DNA from 4 places in the Bradyrhizobium sp. 33ap4 genome. Region 1 is predicted to be linked to each of the others. Evidence: riboswitches for the same ligand, from Rfam matches in the RefSeq annotation. Region 1 holds a riboswitch; each other region holds the start of a gene.
The links. A riboswitch is a leader RNA that binds a small molecule or an ion and turns the genes downstream of it on or off. The one in region 1 is predicted to bind cobalamin.
Positions count from the first base shown of each region.

Region 2: another riboswitch for cobalamin. It lies ahead of Q2M23_RS31425 (TonB-dependent receptor); the one in region 1 lies ahead of Q2M23_RS16850 (DUF1636 family protein).
Region 3: another riboswitch for cobalamin. It lies ahead of Q2M23_RS35925 (TonB-dependent receptor); the one in region 1 lies ahead of Q2M23_RS16850 (DUF1636 family protein).
Region 4: another riboswitch for cobalamin. It lies ahead of Q2M23_RS29280 (ribonucleoside-diphosphate reductase subunit alpha); the one in region 1 lies ahead of Q2M23_RS16850 (DUF1636 family protein).

Region 1 covers NZ_JAUMTJ010000019.1:132,045-136,568, reverse strand. Annotated here, with positions in the region: gene Q2M23_RS16860 (cobyric acid synthase) at 1-855, opposite strand, end outside; gene cobO (cob(I)yrinic acid a,c-diamide adenosyltransferase) at 867-1,520, opposite strand; cobalamin riboswitch at 1,557-1,769, shown strand; gene Q2M23_RS16850 (DUF1636 family protein) at 1,863-2,237, shown strand; gene cobW (cobalamin biosynthesis protein CobW) at 2,234-3,268, shown strand; gene cobN (cobaltochelatase subunit CobN) at 3,268-4,524, shown strand, end outside.
Region 2 covers NZ_JAUMTJ010000050.1:29,895-34,418, forward strand. Annotated here, with positions in the region: gene Q2M23_RS31415 (amidohydrolase family protein) at 1-582, shown strand, start outside; gene Q2M23_RS31420 (CobW family GTP-binding protein) at 584-1,513, shown strand; cobalamin riboswitch at 1,741-1,936, shown strand; gene Q2M23_RS31425 (TonB-dependent receptor) at 2,041-4,323, shown strand; gene Q2M23_RS31430 (PepSY domain-containing protein) at 4,326-4,524, shown strand, end outside.
Region 3 covers NZ_JAUMTJ010000066.1:13,290-17,813, forward strand. Annotated here, with positions in the region: gene Q2M23_RS35915 (ABC transporter ATP-binding protein) at 1-191, opposite strand, end outside; gene Q2M23_RS35920 (FecCD family ABC transporter permease) at 188-1,231, opposite strand; cobalamin riboswitch at 1,344-1,542, shown strand; gene Q2M23_RS35925 (TonB-dependent receptor) at 1,651-3,933, shown strand; gene Q2M23_RS35930 (hypothetical protein) at 4,045-4,218, shown strand; gene Q2M23_RS35935 (ABC transporter substrate-binding protein) at 4,425-4,524, shown strand, end outside.
Region 4 covers NZ_JAUMTJ010000044.1:10,735-15,258, reverse strand. Annotated here, with positions in the region: gene Q2M23_RS29285 (ribonucleotide-diphosphate reductase subunit beta) at 1-868, opposite strand, end outside; gene Q2M23_RS29280 (ribonucleoside-diphosphate reductase subunit alpha) at 859-2,748, opposite strand; cobalamin riboswitch at 2,909-3,124, opposite strand; gene Q2M23_RS29275 (class I SAM-dependent methyltransferase) at 3,527-4,483, opposite strand.

The DNA.
Region 1 (4,524 bases):
GGCTTCGCCCGGACGTACCATCACGAGATCGACGCCGGGCTCGAGCTTCAGCGGATCGAGGTCGTCGAAATTGGCAATCCGCGACAGCGCAAGGAACGCGATCTTGCACTGGCCGGGCTTGCGCGCCTCGCCGAGCCCGAGCGCATCTTCGGCCGGAAGTTCGCCGGCGCGGACGAACCAGGGCAGCACGCCAAAGCCGCGCCACGCCGTGCGTTCTTCGATCAGGCGATAGCCGTCGTCGAACAATGTCGGATCGCCGCGGAATTTGTTGATGACAAAGCCTTGGATCATCGCGGCATCATCAGGGTCGATCACCATCTTGATGCCGACGAGCTGCGCGATCACGCCGCCGCGGTCGATGTCGCCGACCAGCACCACGGGCACGTCTGCTTTGCGCGCAAATCCCATATTGGCGATATCGGCTTTGCGTAAGTTGACCTCGGCGGGACTGCCGGCGCCCTCGACCAGCACCAGATCGGCGCGCTGCTTCAGGCGCGCAAAACTCTCCAGCACCGCGCCCGTCAGCGATGGTTTCATGCCGGCATATTCGCGCGCGCGTGCGGTGGCGATCCGTTTGCCGTGCACGATGACCTGGGCGCCGACATCGGTCTCGGGCTTCAGCAGCACCGGGTTCATGTCGGTGTGCGGCTCGACGCCGGCGGCGAGCGCCTGCAACGCCTGTGCGCGGCCGATCTCGCCGCCATCGACGGTCACGGCGGCGTTGTTCGACATGTTCTGCGGCTTGAACGGCAGCACGCGCAGGCCGCGCCGTCTCGCGGCGCGGGCGAGGCCGGCGACGATGAGCGATTTGCCCACGTCCGAGCCGGCTCCCTGGATCATCAATGCGCGCGCCATCGTGATGCCCGTCAGAACTCGACGCCCGGCTGGGCCTTGATGCCGGAGCGGAACGGATGCTTTACCAGCGTCATCTCGGTGACGAGATCGGCAATCTCGATTAGCTCCTCCTTGGCGTTGCGCCCGGTGAGCACGACATGGGTCATCGGCGGCTTCGACGTGGTCAGGAAGTCGACGACATCGGCGATCGCAAGGTAATCGTAGCGTAGCGCGATGTTGATCTCGTCGAGCACGACCATGCGCAGGCTCGGGTCTGCGATCAGCTGCTTGGCCTTTTCCCAGCCGGCTTGCGCTGCCGCGATGTCGCGGGCGCGATCCTGCGTCTCCCAGGTAAAGCCTTCGCCCATTGCGTGGAATTGACAGAGATCGCCGAAATGCCCGGTGAGCAGGCGGCGCTCGCCGGTATCCCAGGCGCCCTTGATGAACTGCACCACGGCGCAGGGAAAGCCGTGCGCCACACAGCGCACAATCATGCCGAACGCGGAGGACGATTTTCCTTTGCCGGCGCCGGTATGGACGATGATCAGGCCCTTTTCACCGCTCTTGGTCGCCATGATGCGGTCGCGGGCGGCCTTCTTTTTCGCCATCTTGTCCGCGTGGCGCGCATCCGGCGAAAGATCGGTGCCGACGGCGCCGTCTTCAGCGCCCTTTCCATCAGAAGTCATCACATTCCTTCGGCTTGACAAGTGCGAGGCTTGGACGAATGGTGGTCCCGCGTCGGTTCCTGTCCTACGACAGGCGAAGAGGGAATGCGATAGGGCTCCGCTAAATCGGGCCCGAAGCGCAGCCGCCCCCGCGACCGTGACCGGAGAGATGCCCAAGCCACTGATTCCATACGGAGTCGGGAAGGTGGGCATCGAAGGGTAAAACCTGCTCCGCAAGCCGGGAGACCTGCCAACGCAGCATGTTGTGAAACCGGCGGACGGGGTGTTCCGCGACGGGGAACGAACCTGTCCAAAATCGGTTCGTGTGCCTCATCGCTTCCCGCTGTCAATCCAGGAAGGGCGATGAGCGTTACACTTCATGTCTGCATCACCTGCCGCGCCGGCCAGACGCCGGCGGAAGGTGAGCTCGCGCCCGGTGCACGCCTGCATGCCGCGCTTGTCGAGGCCGGCGTGCCTGATGACGTCAATCTGGTTCCCGTCGCATGCCTGTCGGCCTGCAGCCAGGGTTGCTCGGTCGCGCTCAGCGCGCCGGGGCGGTGGTCCTATGTCTACGGCCGACTGTCCGCTGATAATGCCGCGGATGTGATCGCCGGTGCCTCCGCCTATGCGGCGGCGCCCGACGGCATCGTGCCGTGGCGCAGCCGTCCGGAAATCTTCCGCAAGCAATCGCTCGCCCGCATTCCACCTCTTCCCGTCGTGCCGGAGGCCGCAGAATGACCACGCTCGCCAAAATTCCGGTCACCGTCGTGACCGGCTTTCTCGGCTCCGGCAAGACGACGCTGATCCAGCATCTGATCCGCAATGCCAACGGCAAGAAGCTCGCGGTGCTGGTCAACGAATTCGGCAGCGAAGGCGTCGACGGCGACATCCTGAAGTCGTGCGCCGACGCCAATTGTCCGGCCGAGAACATCGTCGAACTCGCCAATGGCTGTATCTGCTGCACCGTCGCCGATGATTTCATCCCGGCGATGGAGCAGTTGCTGGCGCGGAACGTGAAGCCCGATCACATCGTGATCGAAACTTCCGGGCTCGCGCTGCCGAAGCCGCTGCTGAAAGCGTTCGACTGGCCGGAGATCCGTTCGCGGATCACGGTCGACGGCGTGATCGCGCTCGCCGACGCCGAGGCCGTCGCCGCCGGCCGTTTTGCGCCTGATCCGGCCGCGGTGGATGCGCAGCGTGCGGCGGACGACAATCTCGACCACGAGACGCCGCTGTCGGAAGTGTTCGAGGACCAGATCGCATGTGCCGATATCGTGCTGCTGACCAAGGCGGACCTCGCGGGGGCGGAGGGGATCAAGGCAGCGAAAGAGGTGATCGCGGCCGAGATGCCGCGCGAGGTGCCGATGTTGCCCGTCGTCGACGGCACGATCGACGCGCGCGTGATCCTCGGGCTCGGGGCGGCGGCGGAAAGCGATCTCGCGGCGCGGCCGTCGCATCACGATGGCGAGGAGGAACACGAGCACGACGATTTCAATTCCGTCGTGATCGATCTTCCGGAAGTTTCGGATGTCGACGCGCTGGTCGCCTCGATCAAGGGGCTGGCGCGCGAGCAGAACGTGCTGCGCGCCAAGGGCTACATCGCGGTCGAAGGCAAGCCGATGCGGCTGTTGGTGCAATCGGTCGGCGAGCGGGTGCGGCATCAGTTCGACATGCCCTGGGGTGCCCGGGCGCGGCGGTCGAAGCTCGTCGTGATCGGCGAACATGCCGACATCGATGAAGCCGCGATCAGGGCACGGCTTGGTGTCTGATGCACGTCGTCTTCCGCGAGAGCCGCGGCCTTGAGGAGACCGCGACGCCAAGGGACCTCGGCCAGGATCCGGCCGATCTCGTGGTGTTGTCGTTTTCCGACAGCGATCTTGCTGCCTTCGCGGCCGGCTGGCGGCGGGGCCGTGCTGCGCTGCCGTCGCTGCGGCTCGCCAATCTCGCGGAGCTGCGCCATCCGCTGTCGGTCGATACCTATATCGAGCGGACGCTCTCGCACGCCCGCGGCATTCTGGTGCGGCTGATCGGCGGCGAGCCCTATTGGTCATACGGGCTGGCCGCGGTGCATCGGCTGGCGAAGGAGCGCGGCATCGCCCTGGTCGTGCTGCCGGCCGATGGCCGCGACGATCTGCGGCTGGATGAGTTCTCGACCTTGCCGGTCTCGACGCTGCGCCGTCTGAAGGTGCTGTGCGACAAGGGCGGCCCCGTTGCGGCGCAGGCCGTGATCGCGCAACTGGCGCTGGCGTCCGGACTTTATGCCGGACCCGTGGTCGGCGAGATCGATCTTCCCGAGATCGGCGTCTACGATTCCCAGCGCGGTGCCATCGCGGCGTTGCCGGCACCGGACGGCCGGCCGCGCGTGCTGGTGACGTTCTATCGTTCCTACCTCGCGGCAGGCGATACGGCGCCGGTCGATGCATTGATCGATGCATTGCGTGAGAGGGGCTTTGATGCCCACGGTGTGTTCGTCACCTCGCTGAAGGCGGCGGGCGTGGCGGATTGGCTGCGCGCTCAGTTTGCGCAATGCGCTCCAGCGGCGATCGTCAATGCGACCGCGTTTTCCGCGGCCGGTGACGACGGCACGACGCCGTTCGACGCTGCATCATGCCCGGTGTTCCAGGTCGCGCTGTCGACCGCGCGGCGCGAGGATTGGGCCTTGTCGCTCCGCGGGCTCTCGCCCGGCGATCTCGCGATGCATGTGGTGCTGCCGGAGGTCGACGGCCGCCTGTTCACAGGGGTCGTGAGCTTCAAATCGCCTGGTGAGCGCGATCTTGAGCTGCAATTCGCGCATCTTGCGCATCGACCGGATGCCGAGCGCGTCGCTGCAGTTGCCGCACGCGTGGCCGCCTGGCATCGGCTTGCCAGCAAGCCGGCACAGGAGAAGCGGCTCGCGCTGGTGCTCTCGAACTATCCCGGCCGCCCGCATCAGATCGCGCATGCCGTCGGCCTCGATGCGCTTGCCTCGGTCGGGGCGATGCTGGCTGATCTCGCGGGCGCGGGATTTGACCTTGAGCCGGTGGAG
Region 2 (4,524 bases), on a different contig from region 1:
CGCTTCGGCAGCCGCGAGGAATTGCTGGCGGCACAGGCCGAAGAGCCCTCGACCTTGGTGCTGTGGCATGTGCTCGACATCGAGAACAACGCGCATCATCGCGATCTGCTCGATATGGCGGTGCTGTATCCGGGCGGCGCGATCGCCTCCGACGCGATGCCGTGGACGCTGTCGGACGGCCGCCCCTACAGCGGCGACGCCTGGCCGCTGCCCGACGATGCCACCTCGCATCCGCGCTCGGCCGGCTGCTTCACCCGCTTCATCCGTGAATGGGTGCGCGAGCGCAAGAAAGTGTCGCTGCTCGAGGGCATCCGCAAATGCGCGCTGATCCCGGCCGAGATCCTGTCGGCGAGCACGCCGGCGATGCGGGCCAAGGGCCGGCTGCAGGTCGGCGCCGACGCCGATGTTGTGGTGTTCGACTACGAGACGCTGAGCGATCGCGCGACCTTCTCGGCGATGAATCGTCCGGCGGAGGGCGTGCGGCATCTCGTGGTCAGCGGCCAGCCGCTGATCAGCGATGGTGTGCTCGATGTCGCGGCGCGTCCCGGCCGGCCGGTGCGCCGGCCTATCACGGGGGGGTGAGGTGCCGGTCCCGATCCTGCTGGTCGCGGGCTTCCTCGGGGCGGGCAAGACCACGGTCGTCAACCATCTGCTGGCGCATGCGCAAGGGCGGCGCATCGCCGCCGTGGTCAACGATTTCGGTGCGATCAATATCGACGCCGAGCTGATCGCCGGCGCCAGCGACGGCGTGGTCAGCCTGAGCAATGGCTGCATCTGCTGCACGCTGGAGGGCGACCTGCTGCGCACGCTCGCCACGTTGCTGCGGCGTGATCCGCGTCCCGAATTCATCGTGATCGAGACAAGCGGGATCGCCGATCCCGCCGATATCGTGCGCAACCTGATGGATCCCGTGATCTGGAAGGAGGCGCCGCTGGAGACCGTGCTGTGCGTGGTCGACGCGACGCAGCCTGCGGCGATGCTGAACGATGCGCTGCTGCGCTCGCAGCTCCGGGCGGCGGACGTGGTGGCGCTGAGCAAGGTCGATCTGACTGACGCCGCTGCGTGCGCCGCGATCCGCGACGCCGTGCGCGCGGTGCGTCCGGCGGCCGTGGTGGTCGATGCCTTGCATGGCGAGGTGCCGGCCGCGCTGCTGTTCCCGGCGGACCTCGATCATGTGCCGGCTCCGCGCGAGACCGCGCCGCGACGGCCGGCGTCCGATCGCTTCGAGACGCTGAGCTGGACCTCGGAGCGGCCCGTCGTGCTGCCGCGCTTGCAGCAGGCGATCGGCAGACTGGCGCCGAAGCTGGCGCGGGCGAAGGGATTGTTCGAGACGGTGGAGCAGCCCGGGCGGCTGACCGTGCTTCAACTCGCCGGCGGCCGCGCGACCCTGGCTGCGAGCGGCGTGCCGTCGCCCGGCGTGCCGCGCACGCGCATCGTGTTCATCGCCGAGATGGGTGCGCTGTCGCGCGCGGAGATTGATGAGGTGATGCAGGGATGCGTCGAGGCTCAGTGACGCGAACCTACGTTTCCCGTCATACTGAGGTGCGAGGGAAGCGGCGTCTCGAAGGATGAATCGGCCACCAGCCGGGCCGTGCATCCTTCGAGACGCGCGTGCCGCGCTCCTCAGGATGACGGGTTGCCTTTCGGCGTCAGCCCTCGACGTCGCTGTGTCATCGCCGCAGCAGCATCTCGCAAAGCATGTGTGCGACGATCATCGAATTGACAGCCCTGCCGGCACCACCTATCGTTTTTGCCGACGGTTCCCTTCGGGGATCAAAAGGGAATGCGGTGCGAGGGTAACCCCAATGCCGCAGCTGTCCCCGCAACTGTAAACGGCGAGCCTTTCGTCAATTTGCCACTGGGCCATCGGCCCGGGAAGGCGTCGACAGGCGATGACCCGTGAGCCAGGAGACCTGCCGTCAGTCGTGGTCACACGCGAGCACATCGGGCGGGGGCGTCCTGGTGGGATCGGAGCACTGCCTTTTCGGCAATGCGCCATCCGCGTTCGCGGTGACGTGCCACGTTACCGCGAGTCCTTTCATGTCTCCGTCCTCTCCCGTTGCGCGCAAATGGCGCCTCGGTCTTCTCTGCTCCCTGTCATCGCTGCTGTTGCCGGCCGAAGGCTCGGCACAAACGCCGCCACCAACCAGGCTCGATCCGATCGAGGTCGCGCCCTCGGCTGCGGCAAAGCCGAAGCCTGCGGCGCGCAGTCGTGACACGGCCGCCGCGGCGCGGCCACGGCCGAGGCCCGCGACGGCCGCCGCAGCCGGCAGCACGTCGCGCGCGGCTTCGTCGGGCACACCAGGGACGGCATCGCCGACGCTCAATGCCACCACGCAGGGCGGCACCGGCAGTCGTCTCAACCTGACGCCGCTGCAGACGCCGGCCAGCGTCGAGATCATCACGGCGCAGACCATCGCTGAACGCGGCCAGCATAATGTGCTCGATGCCGTCACCCAGGACGCGGCCGGGTTCGTCGCAACGCCGGCGCCAGGCAACGGCGGCCTGTCGTTCAGCACCCGCGGCTTTGCCGGCAGCAACTCGGTGATGACGCTGTATGACGGCACGCGCTTCTATATCGGCTCCGGCACGCTGACGTTCCCCTACGACACCTGGTCGACGCAGCGCATCGAAGTGCTGCGCGGCCCGGCCTCGGTGCTGTACGGCGAAGGCGCGATCGGCGGCGTCATCAACGTGATTCCGAAGAAGCCGCAGAGCACGCCCTATAACGAGGCCGAGGTTTCGCTCGACAGCAACATGACGCGGCGGCTCTCGGTGGACAGCACCGGTCCGATCAATCCCAATGTGTCGTACCGCATCAACGCCACCGGCAACATGTCGGACAGCTGGCTCGATCGCGACAAGACCTCGAACGCGGTGGTCTCCGCTGCCGTGCGGGTGCAGGCGTCGGACAATCTGGCCTTCACGCTGTCGGAGGACTACGGCGACCGCAGCCCGTCGCGCTATTTCGGCACGCCGCTGATCAACGGCTCGATCCAGGATGCGCTGCGCTTCAAGAACTACAACGCATTGGACAGCGCGATCCGCTATCAGGACAGCTGGACCCAGTTCAAGACCGAGTGGGACGTCGCCGACGGCATCAAGGTCAACAACACGCTGTATTATCTGACCAGCGAGCGGCACTGGCGCGACATCGAGAACTACACCTGGAATCCGAAGACCCAGCTGATCGATCGCACGAGCTATATCGAGATATTCCACGACCAGAAGCAGCTCGGCAACCGGATGGATACGACCTTCAGCGGCCACGTGTTCGGCCTTGCGAACCAGGTCGTCGCCGGGTTCGACGTCAACCGGATCGACTTCACCCATACCAACAACTCGCCCTATGGCGGCGCGTCCTCGGTCAATCCTTATGTGTTCGATCCCGGATCGTTCTTCGCCACGACGACGGCGACCACGCCGGGCTTCAACGCGATCGTCAATCAATACGCGCTGTTCGCCGAGGATCGGCTCTCGCTGACCGATCAGTTGTCGCTGGTGACCGGGGTCAGGTATGATCGCCCCGAAGTGGACCGCACCGACTACAAGACGCCGGCAAACAGTTTTGAGACGACGCTATCGGGCACTAGCTGGCGCGCGGGCCTCGTCTACGAGCCGATCAAGAACCTCGCGTTCTATGGCCAGTACGCGGTCGGCGTCGATCCGGTCAGCAATCTGATCTCACTGTCGACCACGCAGAAGACATTCCAGCTTGCGACCGGCAAGCAGACCGAGATCGGGGTCAAGCAGTCGTTCTGGGGCGGCCGCGGCGAGTGGACGCTGGCCGCCTACGAGATCGTCAAGACCGGGCTCACGATTCCCGATCCCGGCAACCCTACCGGCGGCGTGGCATTGCAGATCGGCCAGCAATCATCCCGCGGGGTCGAAGGATCGATCGGGCTCGCGCTGAACGACGGCTGGCGCGTCGACGCCAATCTTGCGCTGTTGCGCGCCAGATACGACAACAACAGCCAGGTGGTCGGCGGCAAGATCGTCAGCTTCAACGGCAATGTCCCGGTCAACGTGCCGCAGCAGGTCTCGAATGTCTGGCTGACCTGGGATTTCGCGCCCAACTGGTCGGTCTATGGCGGCGTGCAGATCGTCGGTGCGATGTACTCCGATCTTGCCAACACCCAGCTGCGGCCGGGCTACAACGTGGTCAATGGCGGCGTCAGGTGGAAGCCGGACGACCGCACCACGGTCGCGTTCCGCCTCTACAATCTGTTCGACAAGCCTTACGCGGTGACCTCGAACGGCACCGGGCAGTGGCTGCTCGGTGTGCCGCGTACCGCCGAATTGTCCGTCAACGTGAAGTTCTGACCATGCGCAACGCTCTGATCCGGCGCGGGCGGCGGTGGCTCTATATCGTCCATCGCTGGATCGGCATTGCGACGTGTCTCCTGTTCGCGATGTGGTTCATCTCCGGCCTCGTCATGATGTACGTGGCCTTTCCGCGCCTTACCGACAGCGAGCGCCTCGCCGCGCTTCCTGTCATTCCCTGGAGCAAGGTGCGGGTCACGC
Region 3 (4,524 bases), on a different contig from region 1:
TCGCCGCCGATCCGGATCTCGCCGCCCGACGAAATCAGCCCGGCCAGTGCACGCAGCAGCGTGGTCTTGCCGGCGCCGTTCGGGCCGACCAGCGCGACCAGATGGCCCGACGGCAGCGACAGCGAGACATCGTGCAGCACCTTGCGGCTGCCGAGCGAGGCATTGAGCGCCGCGGCGGAGAGCAGCGTCATGCCACGCCTCCGCCGAGCGCGCGGCGCTCGCGCATGATCAGATAGAGGAAGAACGGCACGCCGATGATCGAGGTCAGCACGCCGACCTTGATGTCCGAGGTTGAAGGAATGATGCGCACCGCGATGTCGGCGGCGAGCAGCAGCGCCGAGCCGGTGAGCGCGCTCGGCACCAAGAGCCGCGCCGGATCGTGACCGATCACGGGACGCATCAGATGCGGCGCGACGAGGCCGATGAAACCGATCGTGCCGGTGACTGCGACCGCGCCGCCGACGCCGAGCGCCACGCCCGTGATCACGAAGAGCCGCAACCGCCCGACGTCGACGCCGAGGCTCTGCGCCGCCTCCTCGCCAAGCGTCAGCGCGCGGAAGGCGCTCGCCTGGCTGAGCAGGATGGCGGCGCCCGCGACGATGAAGGGCAGCGCCAGCGCCACGTGCTGGAAGCTGCGGTCCTCCAGCGAGCCGAGCAGCCAGAACGCGATCTCCAGCACCACAAACGGATTGCTCGAGAGATTCATCACCAGTGCGGTCGCGGCTCCCGCAAAGCTCGAGATCGCGAGCCCAGCGAGGATCAGGATCAACAGCCCGGCATTGCGGCCGGCGATCGCAAGCAGCGCGAACACCGAGCCGAACGCGGCGATGATCGCCACCACCGGCAGCGCGTAGGAGCGCACATCGGCGAGGCCCAGCGCGATCACCAGCACCGCGCCGAACGCCGCCGATTGCGGCGCGCCGAATAGCGACGGCGAGGCCAGCGGATTGCGCAGCAGCCCTTGCAGCGCCGCACCGGACAGCCCGAGAATGCCGCCGATCGCAAATGCCAGGATGGTGCGCGGCAGGCGGATCTCGCGCACGATCACCTGCGCCACATCGCTGCTGCCGCCGAACAGCGCCTCGACCACCGCGAGCGGCGACAGCCGCACCGGCCCGATGCCGAGCGAGAGCACGCACAACAGGACCACGAGCGCGAGCAGCGCCGCCGTGGCGCCCCACCGGCGCCGCGCCGCGACCTCGGCCGCCAAGGCAAAATCCTGCACGCTCATCGGATCCATGCTCTTACAGCGATCGCCGTGGCAGACAAGCGACACTCGACAAAAACCGTGGCCGCGCGGCCGCCGCCCGACTTCCGCCGGATTGACTTTGCTACCCGGCCGAACCCTAGATGAACATGACGGTTCTTTCATGAGATGAAAAGGGAATGCGGTACGGGGAAACTTCCCCAACGCCGCGGCTGCCCCCGCAACTGTATGCGGTGAATCCTTCGTCACAGGCCACTGGGAATCTCGGTCCTGGGAAGGCGACGAAGGGTAACGACCCGCGAGCCAGGAGACCTGCCGTCAGCCGTGGTCACACGCGATGCTGCCGGTCGGGGAGTACAGGCATGAGCTTCACCTGATGCTGTGAGCACGATGGTGAGACTGGTTCGCGGTGACGTGCCACTGACGTTGCCGAGGCCTTGCTTATGTTCTCCTTCCCTTTCCATCGGCGGCGCCGCGCGCTTCTGCTCGCGTCGACGATGATCGCGCCGGCGACGATGCTCGCGCCGGCATTCCTTGTCTCCGCAGCGCGGGCGCAGGAGGCACCCGCTCCCGATCAGCTGCCGGCGATCGAAGTCACCAAGCCGGGCGACCAGAACGTCACGCGCGCCAGGCCGGCCGCTGACGAAGCGCCGGCGCCGCGACGCCCGGCGCCGGGCACCTCGCAAGGCAACAATACAGGCAGCGGAGCCGGATCGGGCACGATAGGGACCGGTGTGGCCACCGGAACGGGCGGCACCGGCGGCCGCCAGTTCGCCGGCATTGTCGGCACCTCCTCGGCCGTGATCACCGCCGACGACATCGCGCATTCGCCGGTGCAGTCGTTACCCGAGATCCTCGCGCAGGTGCCGGGCGTGCAGCTGCAAACGCCCTATGGCGGACCGAACGGCGCCAAGACGTCGGTCGACCTGCGCGGCTTCGGCGCATTCGCGACCGACAATACGCTGTTCCTGCTCAACGGCCGCCGCCTCAACGACGTCGACAAGGCCGGCTTCGACCTCACCACGATTCCGCTCGATTCGATCGAGCGCATCGAGATCACGCGCGGCAACAGCGGCGCGGTGCTTTACGGCGACAATGCGGTGGGCGGCGTCGTCAACATCATCACCAAGACCGGCGTCGGCGGCCCGCCGACGACGATGCGGGCCGAGGCCGGAGCTGGCTCGTTCAACACCCGCATGGCCGCGGTCTCCGCAGCGCTCAATTCCGGACCGTGGTCCACCTCGTTCTACGGCAATGGCATCAAGTCCGACGGCTACCGCGTCAACAATGCGCTCGACCAGCGCAACGCCGTCGGCAACATCAACTACACGACGCCTGATCTCACCGCCTTCCTGACCGTCACCGGCAGCGACCAGAAGCTCGGCCTACCCGGCGGACGGCTGGTCGATCCGTCGATCGGCGTGAACGAGCTGCTCACCGATCGCCGCGGCGCCGCGACGCCCTTCGACTATGCCAACCAGCAGACCGCCAGCGTCACCGCCGGCTTCACCAAGACGCTGATGAACGGCGTCGACCTCATCGTCGACGGCGGCTGGCGGCAGCGCGAGACGCAGAGCGGCTTCTTCGGCACGATGCCGACCATCAGCTTCGCTTCGACCTACAATGATGCCGCGCTGCAGACCTGGTCGCTGACGCCGCGGCTCAGCGTCAAGAATGTGATGCTGGGCGTGCCGTCGACGATCCTGACCGGCATCGACTATTACGATTCGAGCTTCCGCGAGGCGCGCGGCGCCTATCAGGGCGTCGACCCGTTCCACATCTACAATATCGAGCAGCAGAGCGTGGCCGGCTATTGGCAACATACGCTGGGCCTGTTGCCAACGACCGACATCTCCTACGGCGCGCGCGTCCAGAATACCAGCATCTCGGCGCGCGATCGCTACGACCCGAATGCGCCATTCGCGTTCGACACGCAGGCGGCACCGCTCGACAGCAACGAGACGCAATACGCCCTGCATGTCGGCGCCGAGCATCGCCTGACCGACACCTTCTCGGTGTTCGGCCGCGCGGCGCGCGCGTTCCGCACGCCCGATGTCGACGAGCGCGTCGCATCCGGACCGTCGTTCGATCCGCTGACCTTCGCCCCGATCCCGCAGAATTTCCAGCTCAAGACCCAGACCTCGCAGGATGTCGAGGGCGGCTTCCGGGTCAAGACCAACCTGTTTCAGGTCCAGACCAGCGTCTATCTGATGGATCTCGAGAACGAGATCCATTTCAACCCGGTGCTGTTCTTCAACACCAACCTCGACCCCACCCGCCGCTGTGGCTCGGAAACCAGTGCCTCGCTCAAGTTCAGCGATACGGTGACCCTGCGCGGCGGCATGGCGATCACCCGCGCGGTGTTCCGCGAAGGCATCTGGACCGGCAACGACGTGCCGCTGGTGTCGCGCTACACCGGCAATCTCGGCGTCACCTGGAATATCTGGCAGAACTATCTGGTGCTCGACGCCACGGTGCGGGCCTGGAGCTCGCGCATCATGGACAACGATCAGGCCAACACCCAGAGCCGGATTCCCGGCAACGCCACCGCCGATATCAAGCTGAGCGGGCAAGTTGACCGCTTCTTCTGGTCACTGAGCGTGAACAACCTGTTCAACGCGCTCTATTACGACTACGCCATCGCGAGCACGTTCACCGAAGGCCGCTTCTCGGCCTATCCGCTGCCCGGCCGCACCTACATGGTAAAGGCCGGCGCGACGTTTTAGAGCGTGAACCGGTGGGGCGGGTCTGCCCCGCGCACCGTCTCCGAACATTACAAACGCACCGAAACTGGGGTAGAGTTCCGGCAGCTGATTTGACCCGCGCAGGGGAAACGCATGGCCAAGGCCGGGAAGCAGACCAAGGGCGGCACGAAGATCAAGGACAAGACCGACGACAAGTCGAAGAAGCCTCCGCCACCCGCAGCGTTGCAGGACGACGAGTACTATGAGGACGGCGACATCGCCACGCCGAAGCTCGACCGCTACGGCAATGATGACGAGCCGTTGTGAGGCCCGGCGAATATCGATCCACAGATCCTGCGCGCAGTCGCGCGCGGCGGCCTCGTAGCTCGCGAGCTACCGAGCCCGGCTCGTCGTCGCCAAGCAGACATTAGGTCGCAGCGAGGTCATCGGCCGGACCACCCTTCCGGATTGGTTGCCCACCCCCTGGATGCTAGGCTTCGCATGGACGCTGGGTCCTTGCTGGGGGCGGTGCCATGAGGTTTGCGAAGGCGGTGCTCACGGTCTTCTGCATGATCGCGTCGATGTGCGACCCGTCCGATGCGCAACAGGCCCCCAGGAAAGTAGGAATCCTCG
Region 4 (4,524 bases), on a different contig from region 1:
TCCGCAGCTGGGTCAGTCGCCAGTCGGCGACGTAGCGGACGTAGGCATGGATCTGCTCGGGATTCATACCCTCGATCTCGCCGAGGCCAAAGGCGAGGTCGACGAAGTTCTCCTCCAGCTTCACCATGGTCTTGGCGACGTCGATGATATCGTCACGGACGGAGCGCGTCACCGCGCCAGTTTCGCGGTGCCATTCGTGAAACAGCTTTATGATGCCCTCACAATGCAGGCTCTCGTCGCGCACTGACCAGCTTACGATCTGTCCCATACCGTTCATCTTGTTGTGGCGCGGAAAGTTGAGCAGCATCGCGAAGCTCGCGAACAACGCCATGCCCTCGGTGAAGGCGCCGAACATCGCCAACGTCCGGGCGACATCGGCCACGGTGCCGACGCCGAACTCGTGCATGTAGTCGGCCTTGGCGCGCATCTCAGCATAGCCGCGGAATGCCTCGAACTCGGTTTTGGGCATACCGAGCGTTTTGAGCAGTAGCGCATAGGCATCGATGTGGACCGTCTCCATGTTGGTGAAAGCTGCCATCATCATCTGGACGGTGAGCGGCTGGAAAATCGGGATGTAGCGCTTAAGATAGTTGTCGCCGACCTCGACGTCCGATTGAGTGAAGAAACGGAAGATCTGGGTGAGCAGCGCACGTTCGCTGTCGGTGACGCGGTCCGACGCCCAGTCCTTGAGGTCTGCCCCGAGCGGCACCTCCTCTCCCATCCAATGAGTCTGCTGCTGGCGCTTCCAGAACTCGTAAGCCCAGGCGTAGCGATCGACGTCGTAGCTGCCGGTCGAGTCGAGGAGGCCGACGCGCTGCTTGCCGATCAGCGCACGCGGATCGACGGACGAGAGATCGATCACTGACATGCGAGGCACTCCTCATAGTCGGTGCGCTGCTGCGATGGTTGCGGCGGCGCAGCCTTGTCGTCATCGGCGATGGCGCCGGCGAACGCCGCGCGCGAAATAGATTTTGAACGGCAGTAGTAGAGGCTCTTCACCCCCCGCTTCCATGCCGTCCAGTGCAGCATGTGAAGATCCCATTTATCGACGTCAGCTGGCAGATAGAGGTTGACCGACTGGCTCTGGCAGATGAACGCGGCGCGGTCGGCGGCAAGTTCGACGATCCAGCGCTGGTCGATCTCGAAGGCGGTGCGAAAGACCGCTTTCTCGATTTCCGAGAGGATGTCGAGATGGGCGACCGAACCCTCGTGGGCGATGATCGACTGCCAGATCGCCGAAGTATTGGCGCCCTTGGCGGCCAGCAGCTTGGCGAGATGCCTATTACGCACCGAGATGGCGCCGGACAAGGTCTTATGGGTGTAGATGTTGGCCGGGATCGGTTCTACGCAAGCGCTGGTGCCGCCGCAGATAATGCTTATCGAGGCGGTCGGCGCGATCGCGATCTTATGGCTGAAGCGGGCCATCACGCCTCGTTCCAGGGCATCCGGGCACGGCCCCCGCTCGCGCGCGAGCGTCACGGATGCCGCATCAGCATCGCGACGGATTTTCCGGAACATGTTCAGATTGAACGACTTGGCCACGACGCTTTCCATCAGAATGCTCTTGGCCTGCAGGAACGAGTGGAAGCCCATGACGCCAAGGCCGACGGAACGCTCACGCAAGGCGGCGTAGCGGGCACGCTTCATGACGCCCGGCGCCACCGTGATGAAGTGGGTCAGCACGTTGTCGAGGAAGCGCATGACGTCCTCGATGAAGCCAGGCTCCTCGTTCCACTGGTCCCAGGTCTCGAGGTTGAGCGACGACAGGCAGCACACCGCGGTACGCTCCTCGTCGCGATGATCGATGCCGGTCGGCAGGGTAATTTCGCTGCACAGGTTGGACGTTGAGACCTTGAGGCCGAGCTCGCGCTGGTGCTTAGGGAGCGCGCGGTTCACCGTGTCGATGAACAAGAGATAAGGCTCCCCCGTCTGCAGCCGGTTCTCCAGGATGCGTTGCCACAGCTGGCGGGCGTCGATTTCGCGGATAACGTCCTTGGTCTTCGGACTGCGCAGAGCGAACGCAGTGCCGGCGCCTACGGCATGCATGAACTCATCGGTGACGTTGATGCCGTGATGCAGGTTGAGACTCTTGCGGTTGAAGTCGCCGGACGCCTTGCGGATCTCGAGGAACTCCTCGATCTCGGGATGGTGGATATCGAGATAGACCGCAGCCGAGCCGCGCCGCAACGAGCCCTGGCTGATCGCCAACGTCAGGCCGTCCATGACGTGGATGAACGGGATGATGCCTGAGGTAACGCCGCCCTTCACCTGCTCGCCGATCGAGCGAACATTGCCCCAGTAGGTGCCGATGCCGCCACCGTTAGAGGCAAGCCATACGTTCTCGTTCCAGGTGCCCACGATGCCTTCGAGCGAGTCCGACACCGAGTTAAGGAAGCAGGAAATCGGCAGGCCGCGCGTCGTGCCGCCGTTGGAGAGCACCGGTGTGGCTGGCATGAACCACAGCCGAGACATCCCATCGTAGAGACGTTGGGCATGCGCAACATCATCCGCGAAGGCGCAAGACACCCGCGCGAACATGTCCTGGATCATTTCGCCGGCGAGCAGATAACGGTCGCTCAGCGTCAGCTTGCCGAACGGCGTCAACAGGTCGTCGCGCGTCCGATCGAGCTTGAGATCGGCCGGCTTTGGCGATGGCGCAAGGGGGTACGGCAGCGGGGCCGGCGACGGCGGCGGCACAAGACACAACTCAGGCGCGCTGGGCTCTGCCTGCAATGGCTGCGACCTCACGCGCGCCGGCTCCTCAATGAGATGACCATGCTGATCGAAATCGTAAGACGGCGACATCGGCAACCCCGCGATGTTAGGCGGGGGAACTGCGCGGATGACTTGCGAGGAAACCGGTCAAACGTCTCCGGCTGCAAGCGACCCAACGGGGCACCCCGCCCGAGGACTTTCGTTCAGTCGCGGCAGGTCTCCTGGCTCGCGGGTCGCCGCGGCTGTCGGCCTTCCCGGCGCTGTGCTGCGCCAGTGACCATGATGACAACCGCTCGCCGCTTACAGTTGCGGGGGCAGCCCCGGAGTAGCCGTTCGGCGCACCGGGTTCCCTCTTAGCTTCCGACCTACAAAATGTTGGGGCCAGAAGACCGTGACTGACTAGACATAGGCACTACTCGCCGGGATTCGTCAACTGGAGACGTCCAGATTAAAACGCAAAAATATACCGAAGCCCGGACGACTTTGTCGCCGCTGTCGGCTTCTGCTGCAGGTGATTGGATATGCCGTTGGGCTGCAGCACCGGTTTCCGTCAAGCCTGCGCAAAGGTCGAGGAAATTCCTGGCTCGCACGTCGCATTGATGGAATCTAAGAAACGGCGCGTCAGTAGAGGAGCAATTCGGCCAGACGCTTGATTTGAATCGCAGCGCTCCTGCTCGCCGCGACAAATGGCATCTGGACGAATTCGTTATCCACTCGCGGGCGAACAACATCGGCTCTGGCGCGCCGTCGACCGGAATGGCCTCGCATCCAGCCCCGAACAGACTCGCGCTGCACAGTGGTCCCACGCCTGTCACGGCTCCAGCGCGACCTGCAAGCCCTCCTTACTTTCAACATGAACGTAACGGGGTCCGATCGGCCGTCCCCTGCCGCTGGCGACAGTGACAATGTCTTCCAGAGGCGTGGCGCGCGCATCCGCCTCGGGGCGAGACAAGATCAGATCGGCGTGAAACAGCCCTTCCGATTCGAGGCCGGTGGCATCCACGCCAAGGGCCGCCAAGCTGGCCAAACAGCTCTCAAATTCTTCAGCATCGCGAAAGCGACGCTGGATAAACGTTGCGCCGGCAAGACGTTCTGTCACAAGACCACGGTTTGCGAACGTCGCGGCGAGCGATTCAAATGGGAACATTCGTAGCACGAAGGAGATAATCCATGGTTGCTTCTCTGCCGCATCGAGAATCTCGCTGAACGTCTTCTCGGTAACGTAGCCGATGCATCCGGTCGACATGATAACATCCACGGAGCGGAGAATGCGCGCGCTGTCCATCGATAGCGCCTCCTTTTCAAGGTCAGCGACAATGCCCTGCTCTAAAAGGCCAACACTCTTCGCATAGCTGACCGCCCGGGCCGACACATCGAGGCCGATAAAGCGTGCCAACCCGACATCAGGCCAGGCTGCATAGAAACTGCGATCGAGACTCACCAATGTCTCAGAGCTGATCGCTCTCATCTCACGCCGGGCGTAGCGGTGACGCAAGCCCGCGAAGGTCAGCGGAAAGCGATGCACCGCTGCATTGATGCCGTACGAACAACCAACATCGAGCACGACGGGCTTGAGGCCGGTGGCCGAAGCTTTCGCTGCCAGTATTTGGCGCACAACCGGCTCAGCCACGTCCGGTATCATATAATCCAGGTCTCCGAGGACCGAGAAATATGCCCTCGGATCATCCGAAGCATAAATATCGTGGAATGCAGCTTTAGACCGATTGATGCGCGAGAAATCTATCCGCAACGCAATGTCTCCTCTCATTTGCAAGCAGCTCGACGGCTGTTGCCTTCGTACCCGCCTGC